4 regions of the Endozoicomonas gorgoniicola genome follow, and region 4 is predicted to be linked to each of the others. Evidence: predicted binding sites of a transcription regulator. Region 4 holds the regulator's gene; each other region holds the start of a gene.

Region 1 (3,159 bases), 840 kb from region 4:
TTGCCTGAAGCCCCAGCAACCGTTTAATCGCCGAACTGGTTTTACCCTTTGCCCGAAGTTCCATTGCCTGACCCATATTAATCAAACCGATAATCATGGCAGAGGCTTCAAAATACACATGTCGAGCCGCCACGGGGAACCATTGCGGCCAGAGTACCACCACCATGGAGTAGATCCATGCTGTCCCGGTTCCCAGGGCAATCAGCGTATCCATCGTGGCAGAGCCGTGACGAACCGACTCCACCAGCCCATGAAAGAAATGACGTCCGGAGAACACCAGAATTCCCAGGGTGACCATACCCACACTGCCCCACAACCACTGATCCTGCGGGGTATGAACACTCATAGGGATAAAAAACATCGACAGCATCAACGGGATACTGACCGCCAGCGCAAAGATGCCATGTTTCAGAAGATAACGGTACTGTTCCTGATCTCGCTGTTCCTGCTGACGACGATTGTCTTCTTCACTGTCAATTAACGACCCTGGCTTACCAATAGCTTCGAGAGCCTGCAGCAGAGTTACCACATCTGGCACACCGTCTACTTCTGCAGTTTTTTCCGCCAGATTGACCCGGGCATCCTTCACATCGTCAACGGATTTAAGCGCCTTTTCGACTTTTGCAACACAGCCTGCACAACTCATATCGGGTACAGACAGGCTGATTGTCTCCTGATTCATACAACCTGCTTCCATTAATGTATTCATTATTGTGAAGGATAAACCTTCCTGTCGCTGGAAGGTCAAGGAGAAGCATGACAGCCGTACGATGGTGGACACCACCCTCAAGATTGATACGCAGACCAGGCTGAAAAACTAATTGGCCTGCACCCGCCTGGTCTGCGTCTGAACACTGTTGCAAATCGCTTGCAAAAATCGCTTGCAAAAACAGAATGATCACATCGGGAAAAATACCTTGCTCACCTCAGCTCAGGTCAAATTCCCCGTTCTTGACTCCCTTGATAAAAGCATCCCATTCGGCCGAACTAAAGACCAATGTTACTTTGTCCGGATCGCTGCTTTGCCTCACAGCAACTTCTTTTTCCGGACTGATTGCAACGGCAACACAAAAAACCCTTGCAAGAGGCAAACAGGCTGAGGATTTTTTAAAGTGCCTGTCATTTTCAAAGTAAGCGCTCATAACTTAACTCCCCTTTCTTAATGAGGAACCAATCAGTCTAACTAAAGTCGCCGAAAAATCAATGATGATAGAAACTGTGAGGTGGGAGCTAAACAGCCCACAAAATTATTTCAGTACAATGTCAATATTGTAATATTTCTGAAACATAAACCCTTTACCTTCGCCATCATCATTCACGCACTAAGGTGCAGAAAAATGTCTGAAATGACAGCTGTTAGTCCTGTTTCAAATGACAAGGTGATGACACGCCACTACGGTCGCATCTGGTTAAAGGTAATCCTCTGGATTTACGGCCTGCTGGTTGCCGTAAGTGTTATTGGTTCCGGTTTCAAAATGGTAGTGGGTGGCAACGCCGCTGAACTGTTTAACTTTGCCAACAATGCTTTTCTGGCTTTGATTGCCGGCACACTGGCTACTGCACTGATACAGTCTTCCAGTACAGTGACGTCTATCATTGTGGGTCTGGTAGCTGGCGGACTGCCAGTACACATGGCGATCCCGATGATTATGGGTGCCAATATTGGTACAACAATCACTAACACTGTCGTTAGTCTGGGTCACATGGGCTGTAATAAAGAGTTCAAACGGGCTTTTTCAGCATCCACCGTGCATGACTTCTTTAACTATCTGGCGGTGCTGATTATTCTGCCACTGGAACTGATGACCGGCTTTCTGAGTAAACTGTCCCTGTCCGTGGCTGAAATGCTGGTGGGTGGTCAGGATATGAGCATCAGCTTTAACCTTGTGAAGTTTCTCACAGCGCCGTCAGTAGACATTATCAAAGGTTTTGCCAGGCTGCTGCCTGACAATACCCTGGGTGGTCTGGCAATGATTGCCTTTGGTGTTTTCCTGATCTTCTCTGCCGTGGTTCGTTTAGGCAAACTGCTGAAAAAGGTGATGACCGGCAAGGCTAAGGACGTTCTGGAAAAATCCATTGGTCGCGGCCCAATTTCCGGCATTGTTTCCGGCGCTGCCATGACCGTCATGGTTCAGTCGTCTACCACCACGACCTGTCTGATGGTACCCATGGTCGGCAGCGGTCTGTTCTCGGTTCGTCAGATGTACCCTGTTACCCTTGGTGCAAATATTGGTACAACCATTACGGCCATCCTGGCAGCCACTGCGATCTCTGGCAATGCCGCCATGTCAGCAATGACCATTGCTATGGTGCATCTGTTCTTTAACCTGTTTGCGGTAGCACTTATCTATGGCATCAAGCCACTGCGTGAAATCCCACTGTTCGCCGCCGAGAAACTGGCAGAGCTGGCAGTGAAAAAGAAGGCTTACGCATTTGCCTATCTGGCACTGGCCTTCTTTGTTCTTCCGGGACTGGCCATCTTTTTGACCAAATAATCGCAAATCCGGATGCACTTTAAACGCCTTGCAATTCATCATTGCAGGGCGTTTTTTATGGATCAGAACAACACTTCAACACCCACCCACACTTGCCTTCCCGGTTCATGAACCCTTAAGGCTTCCGGGTTAAAGGGATCACGGCTGGCGCGGTTAACGTGCAGGGCATAGGTTCGGTCAAACAGATTTTCGACACCACCCAGCAGCTTTAAACCTTTATCCAGCTGATACCAGCCATACAAATGCATCACGCCATAACCTGACGATTCACCAGCATCCAGTCCGCTGTCTGTATCCACTTTATCCTGACGGGCTGCAAGCTCATATCTGGCCCCCAGTAACCAGGCATCCGTGTTGTAATCCAGCTTGATACTGCCCGTCAGAGGTGGAATCTGTGGCAGATTTTTCTGCTGGGAATCATCACGGTTTTCGCCCCGGATCCAGGACAATCCAATAGCAGGCTGCCAGTGTCCAATGTCATAGCGGGATTCCATTTCCAATCCATATAAGCGGGCATCGACGTTTTTATACAGTTTTGCTCCTCTCTTACCTGAAGAGCTGCCAGAAGTGCGCAGGATAAAGTCATTGACCTCATCAACAAAAGCCATCACACGAAACTGTGCCCGGGTTGCCTGAAACTGATAACCAGCATCCAGCTGATGAT
Region 2 (3,159 bases), 140 kb from region 4:
AACGCCCGCTGTCAGCAATGGATTCCCAGAGTAAAGTGACTGAAAGAAGTCTCTCGTCAGGTACTGCTGAGCATCCAGCGAATAAAAAGCACCAATGGCTGTAATCAGCACCAGCAGCAACAGAATTTTTGTTTTTTTCATGGTTATAAACTCGTTTGTTTACAGGCGACACAAGACTTGTTAAGTATTTCCCGTATAATCTTATCAAGCGTTCAGGTAGACAAACAGACAGCCCTGAGCGGATAGAACAAACAGGTAAGCAGTTCCATGATTCAACGTTCATTCCCCGGCAACCGCCCAAGACGCATGCGTTTCAACACGTTCTCACGCCAATTGATGCAGGAAAACTCTTTATCGGCCAGTGACCTGATTTACCCTGTTTTTGTCAAGGAAGGTGTGAATGACAGGGAAGCCGTGCCTTCCATGCCGGGAGTGGAACGTGTCACCATTGACCAGTTGTTACGGGAGGCCGATGAGCTGGTCAGCCTGGGTATACCCGCCATTGCTCTGTTCCCGGTGATTCCACAGGATAAAAAATCCGATGATGCCACGGAAGCTTATAACCCGGAAGGGCTGATTCAGCGCACCGTTCGTGCTATTAAGCAACACTACCCGGAGCTGGGAGTCATCACCGATGTGGCGCTGGACCCGTTCACCAGCCATGGTCTGGATGGATTAGTGGATGAAACCGGCTATGTCATCAATGACCCCACTGTCGAGGTGCTGGTTAAACAGGCGTTATCCCACGCCGAAGCGGGTGCCGATATCGTTGCCCCCTCAGATATGATGGACGGGCGAATCGGTGCCATTCGGCAGGCTCTGGAAGAAACTGGCTTTAACAACACCTCCATACTGGCTTACTCTGCCAAATACGCGTCAGCCTACTACGGACCTTTCAGAGATGCCGTGGGATCAGCTGGCAACCTTGGAAAAGGCAATAAATACACATTCCAGATGGATGTCGCCAATTCCGATGAAGCGCTGCACGAAGTCGCCGCTGACCTGGCAGAAGGGGCAGACATGGTGATGGTGAAGCCCGGTATGCCTTACCTGGACGTTTTACGCCGGGTAAAAGAAAAATTCAAAGTGCCCACCTTTGCCTATCAGGTCAGTGGTGAATACGCCATGCACAAGGCCGCAGCGGAAAACGGCTGGCTGGACGGTGAAAAAGTTATGATGGAGTCGTTGCTGTGCTTTAAACGTGCCGGCGCTGATGCCATTCTGACCTATTTCGCCAAAGAAGCGGCAAAATGCCTGAAAGGCTAAATTCAGCAGTATTGCTAGTCTGAACAATGGATATGAGGCTGTAATAACCATAACAATCATTTTTTTGTAACAGTTTTCTGGTAGCTTGGGGCAGTTTGCCCCAGCGCTTTCAGAACGCAGTAAGAGTTTTTATGGACAATACCCAACAACCTTCTTCACGATCTGCCACACACACCGACGATTCAGCGACAGGTGGTTCATCGCCCTCAAAACAGGAAGCGGCAAAAGCGCCTCCCCGGATCACCGACCTGAGCAACCCGGAGTACTACATCAACCGGGAACTGAGTCATTTGCAGTTCAACACCAGGGTGCTGGAGCAGGCACTTAATGAAGAACACCCCCTGCTTGAGCGCCTGCGCTTTCTGTTGATCTACAGCTCCAACATTGATGAGTTCTTTGAAATTCGTGTCGCCGGATTGATGCAGCAGATCGGTTACGGTCGTGAACTGGTGGGTCTGGATGGTATGGGACCTCGGGCAGTGCTGAAAGAAATCAACGCTTATGCCAAAGAGCAGGTCACCCGTCAGTATCAAATTCTGAATGAAACCCTGCTGCCAGCACTGAAAGAAGAAAACATACACTTCATTAAACGTTCAGAGCTGAATGAGAAACAGAGAATCTGGGTTAAGCGTTTTTTCTACAACGAAGTGATGCCGATTATCAGCCCAATCGGCCTGGATCCGGCGCACCCGTTTCCACGTCTGGCTAATAAACTGCTGTGCTTTATTGTTTCGCTGGAAGGCAAAGACGCCTTTGGTCGTGATACCGGCATGGCTGTTATTCCGGCACCTCGCTCATTGCCAAGAGTCATCAAACTCCCTGATGACATATGCGACAATAACGGTACAAATTACGTGTTCTTGTCGTCTATCATTCATCGTCATATGGAAGACCTGTTCCCGGGCATGAAGGTCAAGGGCTGCTACCAGTTCCGCCTGACCCGCAACAGCGACCTTGACCTGGAAGATGAAGTTGAAGACCTTGCCAAGGCGCTTCAGGGTGAACTGCTTTCCCGTCGTTATGGCGAGGCGGTGCGTCTGGAAGTGGTCGACAACTGTCCACAGCCTCTGGTGGACTTCCTGTTAAAAGAGTTTGGCCTGACGGAAGAAGAGGTTTACCGGGTCAATGGCCCGGTGAACCTGACCCGCCTGATGTCAGTCTGCAACAATGGTGCCGATGAGCACCTGACATTCCCGCCTTTCACACCGGAATACCCGAAGGTTCTGCAATCTCGTCCGAACAGCACCGAAAACGTGCTGGATTATGTCAAGAAAGCCGATATTCTGCTGCACCACCCCTACGAATCCTTCACGCCGGTCATTGATATGCTGCGTCAGGCAGCGAAAGACCCGAATGTGCTGGCGATTCGTCAAACGCTGTACCGAACCGGCGCTCACTCTGAAATGGCAGATGCACTGGTAGAAGCCGCCCGACACGGCAAAGAAGTGACCGTGGTGGTAGAAATCCGGGCAAGGTTTGATGAGGAGGAGAATCTTGCGCTGGCCTTACGACTGCAGGAAGCAGGAGCCGTTGTCGTCTATGGGGTAGTGGGCTACAAGACACATGCCAAAATGATGCTGATTGTACGGCGGGAAGGTCGCAGTATTCAGCGTTACGCCCACCTGGGCACCGGTAACTACCATGCTGGCAATGCCCGTCTGTATACCGATTACAGCCTGCTGACCTGTGACAAGGACATCACCAACGACGTGCGCAAAATCTTCCAGCAACTGACCGGCATGGGCAAAGCCTTCAAGGTGAGAAAGCTTCTGCACGCCCCCTTTACCCTGAAGAAAGGTCTGATTGACCGCATCAACCATGAAGCCGCCAATGCCAAAGAGGGCAAAAGCGCCCGAATCATTATCAAGATCAACGCCCTGACTGAAAAGCAGA
Region 3 (3,159 bases), 300 kb from region 4:
CTGTGATGCCGATACTCCCCCATCCACGCGAACTACCAGCATGGCGAGCCAGAGACGCCATGGCTGTAATTGGGTCACTGCGGGAATAACGACCCAGACCGACCTCAGCTATCATAAGCGGCAGACTCAGAAACAGTACAGTCAACAGATAGACAAGAATAAAAGCTCCCCCACCGTATTGAATAGCAATGTAAGGAAAGCGCCACAGGTTAGCCAGCCCTATTGCAGCGCCTGAGGCCGCCAGCACAAAAGTTAACCTGCTTTCCCAGATTTCATTTTCCGGTTCAGATGTTGACATGGTATGTCTCAATAAAGACTTATGCGGGGAATAAGGAGAGGTAGACACTGGACAGATTGAGTATACAACGTCTGGCAGAATCGGCACTTCAATCAGCCGCTATTATAGGTGGTGATGGAGTTTTGTCATGCTGGGAGGTGGTCATTCATGGGAACAGCAACAAAAAAGATGAATACACTGAAAAAGATATTCACCTTATGCAAGGGGGATATTCTGGTTCGGCACGGTAAAGACCAGGATATTACCAAAGCCCTGAACTTTCATATTGCTGTCGTCGCTCAGCCTGCACTGACACAGAATCGGATCCCGGCTATTTTCGATATGGTCCGATCCCTGGGATTCTCCAAAAGGCTTTTGCCCTGTGACCTGACCGTAGAGAAAGAGTTTAATGATGTCTGGTCCGTTTTTCGCCTTAACGATGAAATGATTCCGGCAAAAGCCGCTTCTATTGGCCATATCTGGGTTTGCATGAACGAATCAGCAAAATATGTGCATAGCGTCGGCCGAACATCAGCAAGGGGAACCTACAGTGTTTCAAGCACCGTTTCATCATTTTTTGGGGATGCCTGTTTTGGAGCAAAAGCCATACATTATGCGAAATACCTTTGTGTAAACTGTACCGGGCAACCGCCTGCCGAACTTCAATCCGGACATTCAGGATGGTTTTCGGGAGCGATATGCACTTACCTGCCCATCGCCCTTTACCAGACAGCCTGCCGCTCCACTGCGTTGATTCACAATTATATGGCTATTGATGCCAGACGGGCCTTGCCAAAAGATCTGGTAAACTACCTTAACGGCAATCCAAACTGGGCGATTGTGGATCAATTCTAACTCCGGACAGGATTCCTCCAGAAAGCCATTCAATCCCACATCCTGTATAAGCCAGCTTGTCATCTGCTTATCATCTTCTCATGCTATAACGCTGCTTTATGAACAATAAAAACGACAGGTAAGAAAATGAAACCTCAGTCTCTCAAAGGCAGCCTGCTTCTGACTACCGTAGCCCTGACAACCGTTCTGACAGGGTGTGCACCAAAACATCAAAGGGAAACGGCTCGACATCCGGACATGCAACCTGTAGGGCGCTATGCTTCAGGAATTTTTCATGATGGAGCCGCAGAAATTATTAGCTGGCATTCAGGCAGTCAGTCAGTTTTTGTTATTAATTCAGGCAGCAAAACCATCGATATTCTGGATGCCAGCCACTTAAGCAGTCAGCGACTGCCCAACCCTCTTACGAATTCAAACCTGACTAAACGCGGCTTCATTAACCTTCAACGCTTTTTACCAGGGATTCCTCTGGGCAATGCAAACAGCCTTGCTTTGCATGGTGATCTTCTAGCGGTTGTCGTCGAAGCTGAAAACAAACAGGAGCAGGGTGTGCTGATGCTTTTTGAGGTCAATCAATCCGGTCGGGTGACTTTCAGGGATTACGTCTATGTTGGCGAGCTACCCGATATGGTGACGATCACACCAGACGGTCATTATGCTCTGGTAGCCAACGAAGGCGAGCCATCCGATGATTACAAGGTCGACCCTGAAGGCTCAGTCAGTATCGTTGAAATTCACGACAATGGCACCGTAGGTGAAGTACGCCGGGTCAGTTTTGCAGATTTTAACAAGGGTGGAGCAAGGCATGCGGAGCTGGATGAGAACGTGCGAGTATTTGGCCGGAATGCATCCGTTGCTCAGGACCTTGAACCGGAATATATAGCCGTGTCTGATGACTCAAAGACCGCTTTTGTCAGCCTGCAGGAAAATAACGCTCTGGCAATTATTGATATTGATAAAGCTGAAGTGGCAAAAGTAGTACCGCTGGGCTTTAAAGATTTTGGTCGTTTCCTGACAGACCTTAGCGATAAGGACGGTGTAAACCTGAAAAAATGGTCTGGTGTATACGGCATGTATCAACCCGACACCATTGCTTCCTATACGGTTAATGGCAAAACCTTTGTGGTCAGCGCTAATGAAGGGGATGCCAGAGACTACTGGTACAACAGCCTTTCCAAAAAAGAGTGCCTTGCTTCAGGCGGGCTCAAATTTAATAAAGAAGACGGCTGTCTTGGCTTTTCTGAAGAAGTCCGGGTCAAAAAAATCAAGGTCTCCCCTGATCATCCTAATGCCGAAAAATCACAAAGTTCAGCGGGACTGGCACGGTTGAAAATTACTAATACCCTGGGTAATGCAGATAACAACGGACAGTACGAAAAGCTTTACTCTTACGGTGGTCGCTCTTTCTCAATATGGGATGCAAAAGGCAATCTTATGTTTGACTCGGGTGATGATTTTGAGCGAATCACCGCTGATATCCTGGGAGCTGACTTCAATAATAATGACGATAAGACCAGAGGCGATAGCCGCAGTGACGATAAAGGCCCTGAGCCTGAAGCACTGGCGCTCGGGCAAATCAATGGGCGACATTATGCATTCATAGGGCTTGAGCGAACAGGGGGTATTTTTATGTATGACATCACTCATCCAAAGTCACCAGAATATGTTCGCTATGTTCACAATCGGGATTTTACCGTCGATGCTGCTGAGCAGCCTGAGAAATCGGGTGACTTATCCCCGGAGGGAATGGTGTTTGTTTCTGCGGAAGAAAGCCCTACAGGGAACCCACTACTGGTTGTTGGGCACGAAGTGTCAGGAACCACGCTGATCTATGAGCTTCGTTGAAATACTTTAAGAATACAGAGAAGTTGAGAGACTTTTGGAATGGAGTACATCCTGCGAACTGTCATTAACAGTCCGGGAAAAGCAGGAAGCAGAGAGGTCTGCTTCCCGAAAAGAAATATAAATACTCAACGGTGCGCCCGAAGGCGCACACTGTTGATCACACTTCTTATCACGCTTCTTAT
Region 4 (3,159 bases):
GCTGATACTGATCCGCCCGCCGTGACGCAGCATAATGTGTTTTACAATGGCCAGCCCCAGGCCGGTTCCGCCGGTTGCATGACTACGACTCTTATCGACCCGGTAAAAACGCTCGGTTAATCGGGGAATATGGATAGGATCAATACCAATACCGTTATCTTCCACCATTAAATGGCCACGATCTTCATCCTGCCACCAGCGTACATGAATCTTGCCACCTGCCGGGGTATAGCGAACCGCATTGAACACCAGGTTCGAGAACGCACTGCGCAGCTCGTGGGCGCACCCCCCCAGCTCGGCATCTTCCGGGCATTCCAGATAAATCTTATGCTGACTTTCCCCACTTAATGCCTTGCCATCTTCAACAATGGCGTGCAGCATCGGTCGCAGGCTGACAGCGCTGTTCTCATCAATTTCAGCGGCTTCCAGTTTGGACAGCGTTAACAGATCCTGCACCAACCCCTGCATACGCAGTGACTGTTCCTGCATACGGTTCATGGCCTTGCTCCATATTGGTGGAAGATCATGATCGTGTACACCGTCAATCAACGTTTCCAGATAGCCTGAGATCACCGTTAGTGGCGTTCTGAGTTCATGGGAAACGTTTGCCACAAAGTCCTTACGCATGATTTCCAGCTGCATAAGGCGAGTGACATCGCGGACAATGATCATGCGGTTGCCACGACCATACACAGTAACATTGACTTCAATCTGGTACTCATCATTGAGTGGTGAGGGAATCAACAGTGGTTTTTGATAACGCCCCTGCTCAAAATAATCCACAAAACGTGGATCACGCAGCAAATTCGTGATGGGTTGTCCCTTGTCGTCGGGCGTCTTGAAGCCTAACAACTCTTCCGCAGCAAGGTTCCACCATTCAAGGTTGTTATGGCGGTCCACCATAATGACTGCATCTTTTAATGCGGTAGTGGAAGACTGGATTCGGTCTATAACCGTAGAAAGGCGACGGCGGGCGCGTCCATGGTGTTTCTGAAGGCGATAGATTCCGTCGAATATCTCACCCCATAAGCCTTTGCTTTCAGGCGGTTCTTCGTTGCGGTCTTTGGCTGCATGGAGCCAGTCCAGCAACCGGAACAGTTCTTTAACACTCCAGAGGCAATAAGTCATCAGTACGATGGAGAGCCCAAGAAAGGCATTGCCCAGAAGCCAGCCAAGGCAGAAGCCGACACCGGAAAGTAACAGCATTCGGCTCAGGACGTAAGATTTGGTAATACTGGTCATTCCGGCTCTATTTTCGAATTTTAATAAACTGTCTTAAACCTTTACCGAGAATCGGTAACCCGTACCGCGAACCGTCTGAACAAAGCCTTCATAGTCTGACCCCAGCGCCTTGCGCAGCCGACGAATATGTACGTCGACGGTTCGTTCTTCCACGTACACATTGCCTCCCCAGACCTGGTCCAGCAACTGCCCGCGCGTGTAAGCCCGTTCCTGGTGCGTCAGAAAGAACTGCAATAAACGGTATTCCGTGGGACCCATTTCTGCCGGGTTGCCGTTGATGCTGACGCGATGGCTTACAGGGTCAAGCTCAAGGCCTTTAATAATAATCGGGCTCTGGGCGTCCTGCCCACCGGCACGGCGCAGTACCGCTTTCAGGCGTGCTGCCAGCTCCCGTGGCGAGAAGGGTTTGACGATGTAATCGTCTGCACCCGTTTCCAGCCCCTGAATCTTATGGTCTTCCTCGCCTTTTGCGGTCAGCATGACAATGGGTATCTCAGAAGTCAGCTCATTGCGTTTTAAACGACGCGCAAATTCAATGCCGGAGATATCGGGCAACATCCAGTCCAGCAAAATAAGGTCTGGCTTGTGATCGATAACCTGAGCGTGTGCCTGTTTGGCGTCAGCCGCCTCCAGACAGTTATAACCCGCCATTTCCAGAGCGACTGAGACCATCTCCCTGATGGGTTCTTCGTCGTCGACGATGAGAATTGTTCTTCCTGACATGCCTGTTCACCTTTCCTGTCTCATCTGTTACAGAACCTGGCAGCCTGTTTTGCCAGATAAAATCCCATTTGCGCCATTACACAGTTCAAATGTTACAAACAGATGACACCTCTATCTTATGGAAACTAAAAAAGGCTTAAACATAACCAAAAGCAATGCCCAAGAAAATGACGGCTCCTACCCAATGGTTACTAAGAAACGCTTTAAAGCAGTCCATTCTTTCCCGATTTCGCGTCCGTAGCTGCTGATGAACAAACATCCCTGCTGCAACTACCAGAGAACAATAAAAACTCAGGCCAAGACCTGCCTGAATACCGACCATTACTAATGTACCAAGAGCCAGGCATTGAAGGATGCCGATAATGATGTTGTCCAGATCACCAAACAAAATAGCGGTCGACTTAATACCAATTTTCACATCATCATCACGATCCACCATGGCGTACTGAGTATCGTAACCTACTGTCCAGAACACGTTGCCAAGAAACAATAACCAACCAATCTGGCTTATCGTTCCACTTTCCGCTGCGTAGGCCATGGGGATAGCCCAGCCAAAAGCGGCTCCCAGAACCACCTGGGGCAAATGAGTAAAACGTTTGGCAAATGGATAAACAGCCGCAAGTGCAAGCCCACCCAGAGAGAGCATGATCGTCAAAAGGTTCGTAAGAAGAACCAAAACAAAAGACAGGGCGACCAGGAGCGAGAAAAAGAGCAGAGCCTCTTTTTCATTGATTTTTCCCGTTACCAGAGGGCGGTTGCAGGTTCTTTTTACACTGCCGTCATAGTGGCGGTCAGCATAATCGTTGATGACACAGCCGGCACTGCGCATCAGAACCACTCCGGCAATAAAAATTAACAGGTTTTTCAGGCTTGGCAGACCTTCTGCTGCCATCCACAATGCCCAAAGGGTGGGCCATAACAAGAGGTAGATGCCAATAGGGCGATCCAGCCGACACAGCTGGACAAAATCCTTTATGCGGGGGTAGCGGGCAGAAAAAGATTGAAGGTTGGAAAAGTCCCCCGCCAGTTTTTTAAGGTACGTCATGATGATTGTCATTTTTGCAACTGGCTTGGGTTTCAGTCTAACAGGTTAGACTTTCTATAAGTACTCTTACATAAGCTCTGGATTATATTCCGGTAAAAAAACTTCACAAACCGAAATGGCTTTACCATTCAGGTAAAACTGTGAGCGCC

The links. Region 4 encodes PhoB, which activates phosphate uptake and scavenging genes when phosphate is short. Its sites were predicted from a motif close to TGTCATANNNNTGTCANA; they were not measured.
Region 1: NX722_RS19825 (Na/Pi symporter) is a predicted target of PhoB. The motif match lies at 1,271-1,288, and genes of this name have one in related genera.
Region 2: ppk1 (polyphosphate kinase 1) is a predicted target of PhoB. The motif match lies at 1,321-1,338, and genes of this name have one in related genera.
Region 3: NX722_RS24765 (choice-of-anchor I family protein) is a predicted target of PhoB. The motif match lies at 1,190-1,207, and genes of this name have one in related genera.

Annotation. Positions count from the first base shown of each region.
Region 1 covers NZ_JAPFCC010000001.1:4,372,547-4,375,705, forward strand. The annotation lists gene NX722_RS19815 (heavy metal translocating P-type ATPase) at 1-682, opposite strand, end outside; gene NX722_RS19820 (DUF397 domain-containing protein) at 927-1,142, opposite strand; gene NX722_RS19825 (Na/Pi symporter) at 1,338-2,495, shown strand; gene NX722_RS19830 (TonB-dependent copper receptor) at 2,558-3,159, opposite strand, start outside.
Region 2 covers NZ_JAPFCC010000001.1:5,354,879-5,358,037, reverse strand. The annotation lists gene NX722_RS24055 (FAD-dependent oxidoreductase) at 1-141, opposite strand, end outside; gene hemB (porphobilinogen synthase) at 268-1,266, shown strand; gene ppk1 (polyphosphate kinase 1) at 1,398-3,159, shown strand, end outside.
Region 3 covers NZ_JAPFCC010000001.1:5,514,419-5,517,577, reverse strand. The annotation lists gene NX722_RS24775 (sodium-dependent transporter) at 1-298, opposite strand, end outside; gene NX722_RS24770 (hypothetical protein) at 446-1,132, shown strand; gene NX722_RS24765 (choice-of-anchor I family protein) at 1,259-2,977, shown strand; gene rpoC (DNA-directed RNA polymerase subunit beta') at 3,159-3,159, opposite strand, start outside.
Region 4 covers NZ_JAPFCC010000001.1:5,213,420-5,216,578, forward strand. The annotation lists gene phoR (phosphate regulon sensor histidine kinase PhoR) at 1-1,242, opposite strand, end outside; gene phoB (phosphate regulon transcriptional regulator PhoB) at 1,276-1,965, opposite strand; gene ubiA (4-hydroxybenzoate octaprenyltransferase) at 2,102-3,010, opposite strand; gene NX722_RS23365 (chorismate--pyruvate lyase family protein) at 3,077-3,159, opposite strand, start outside.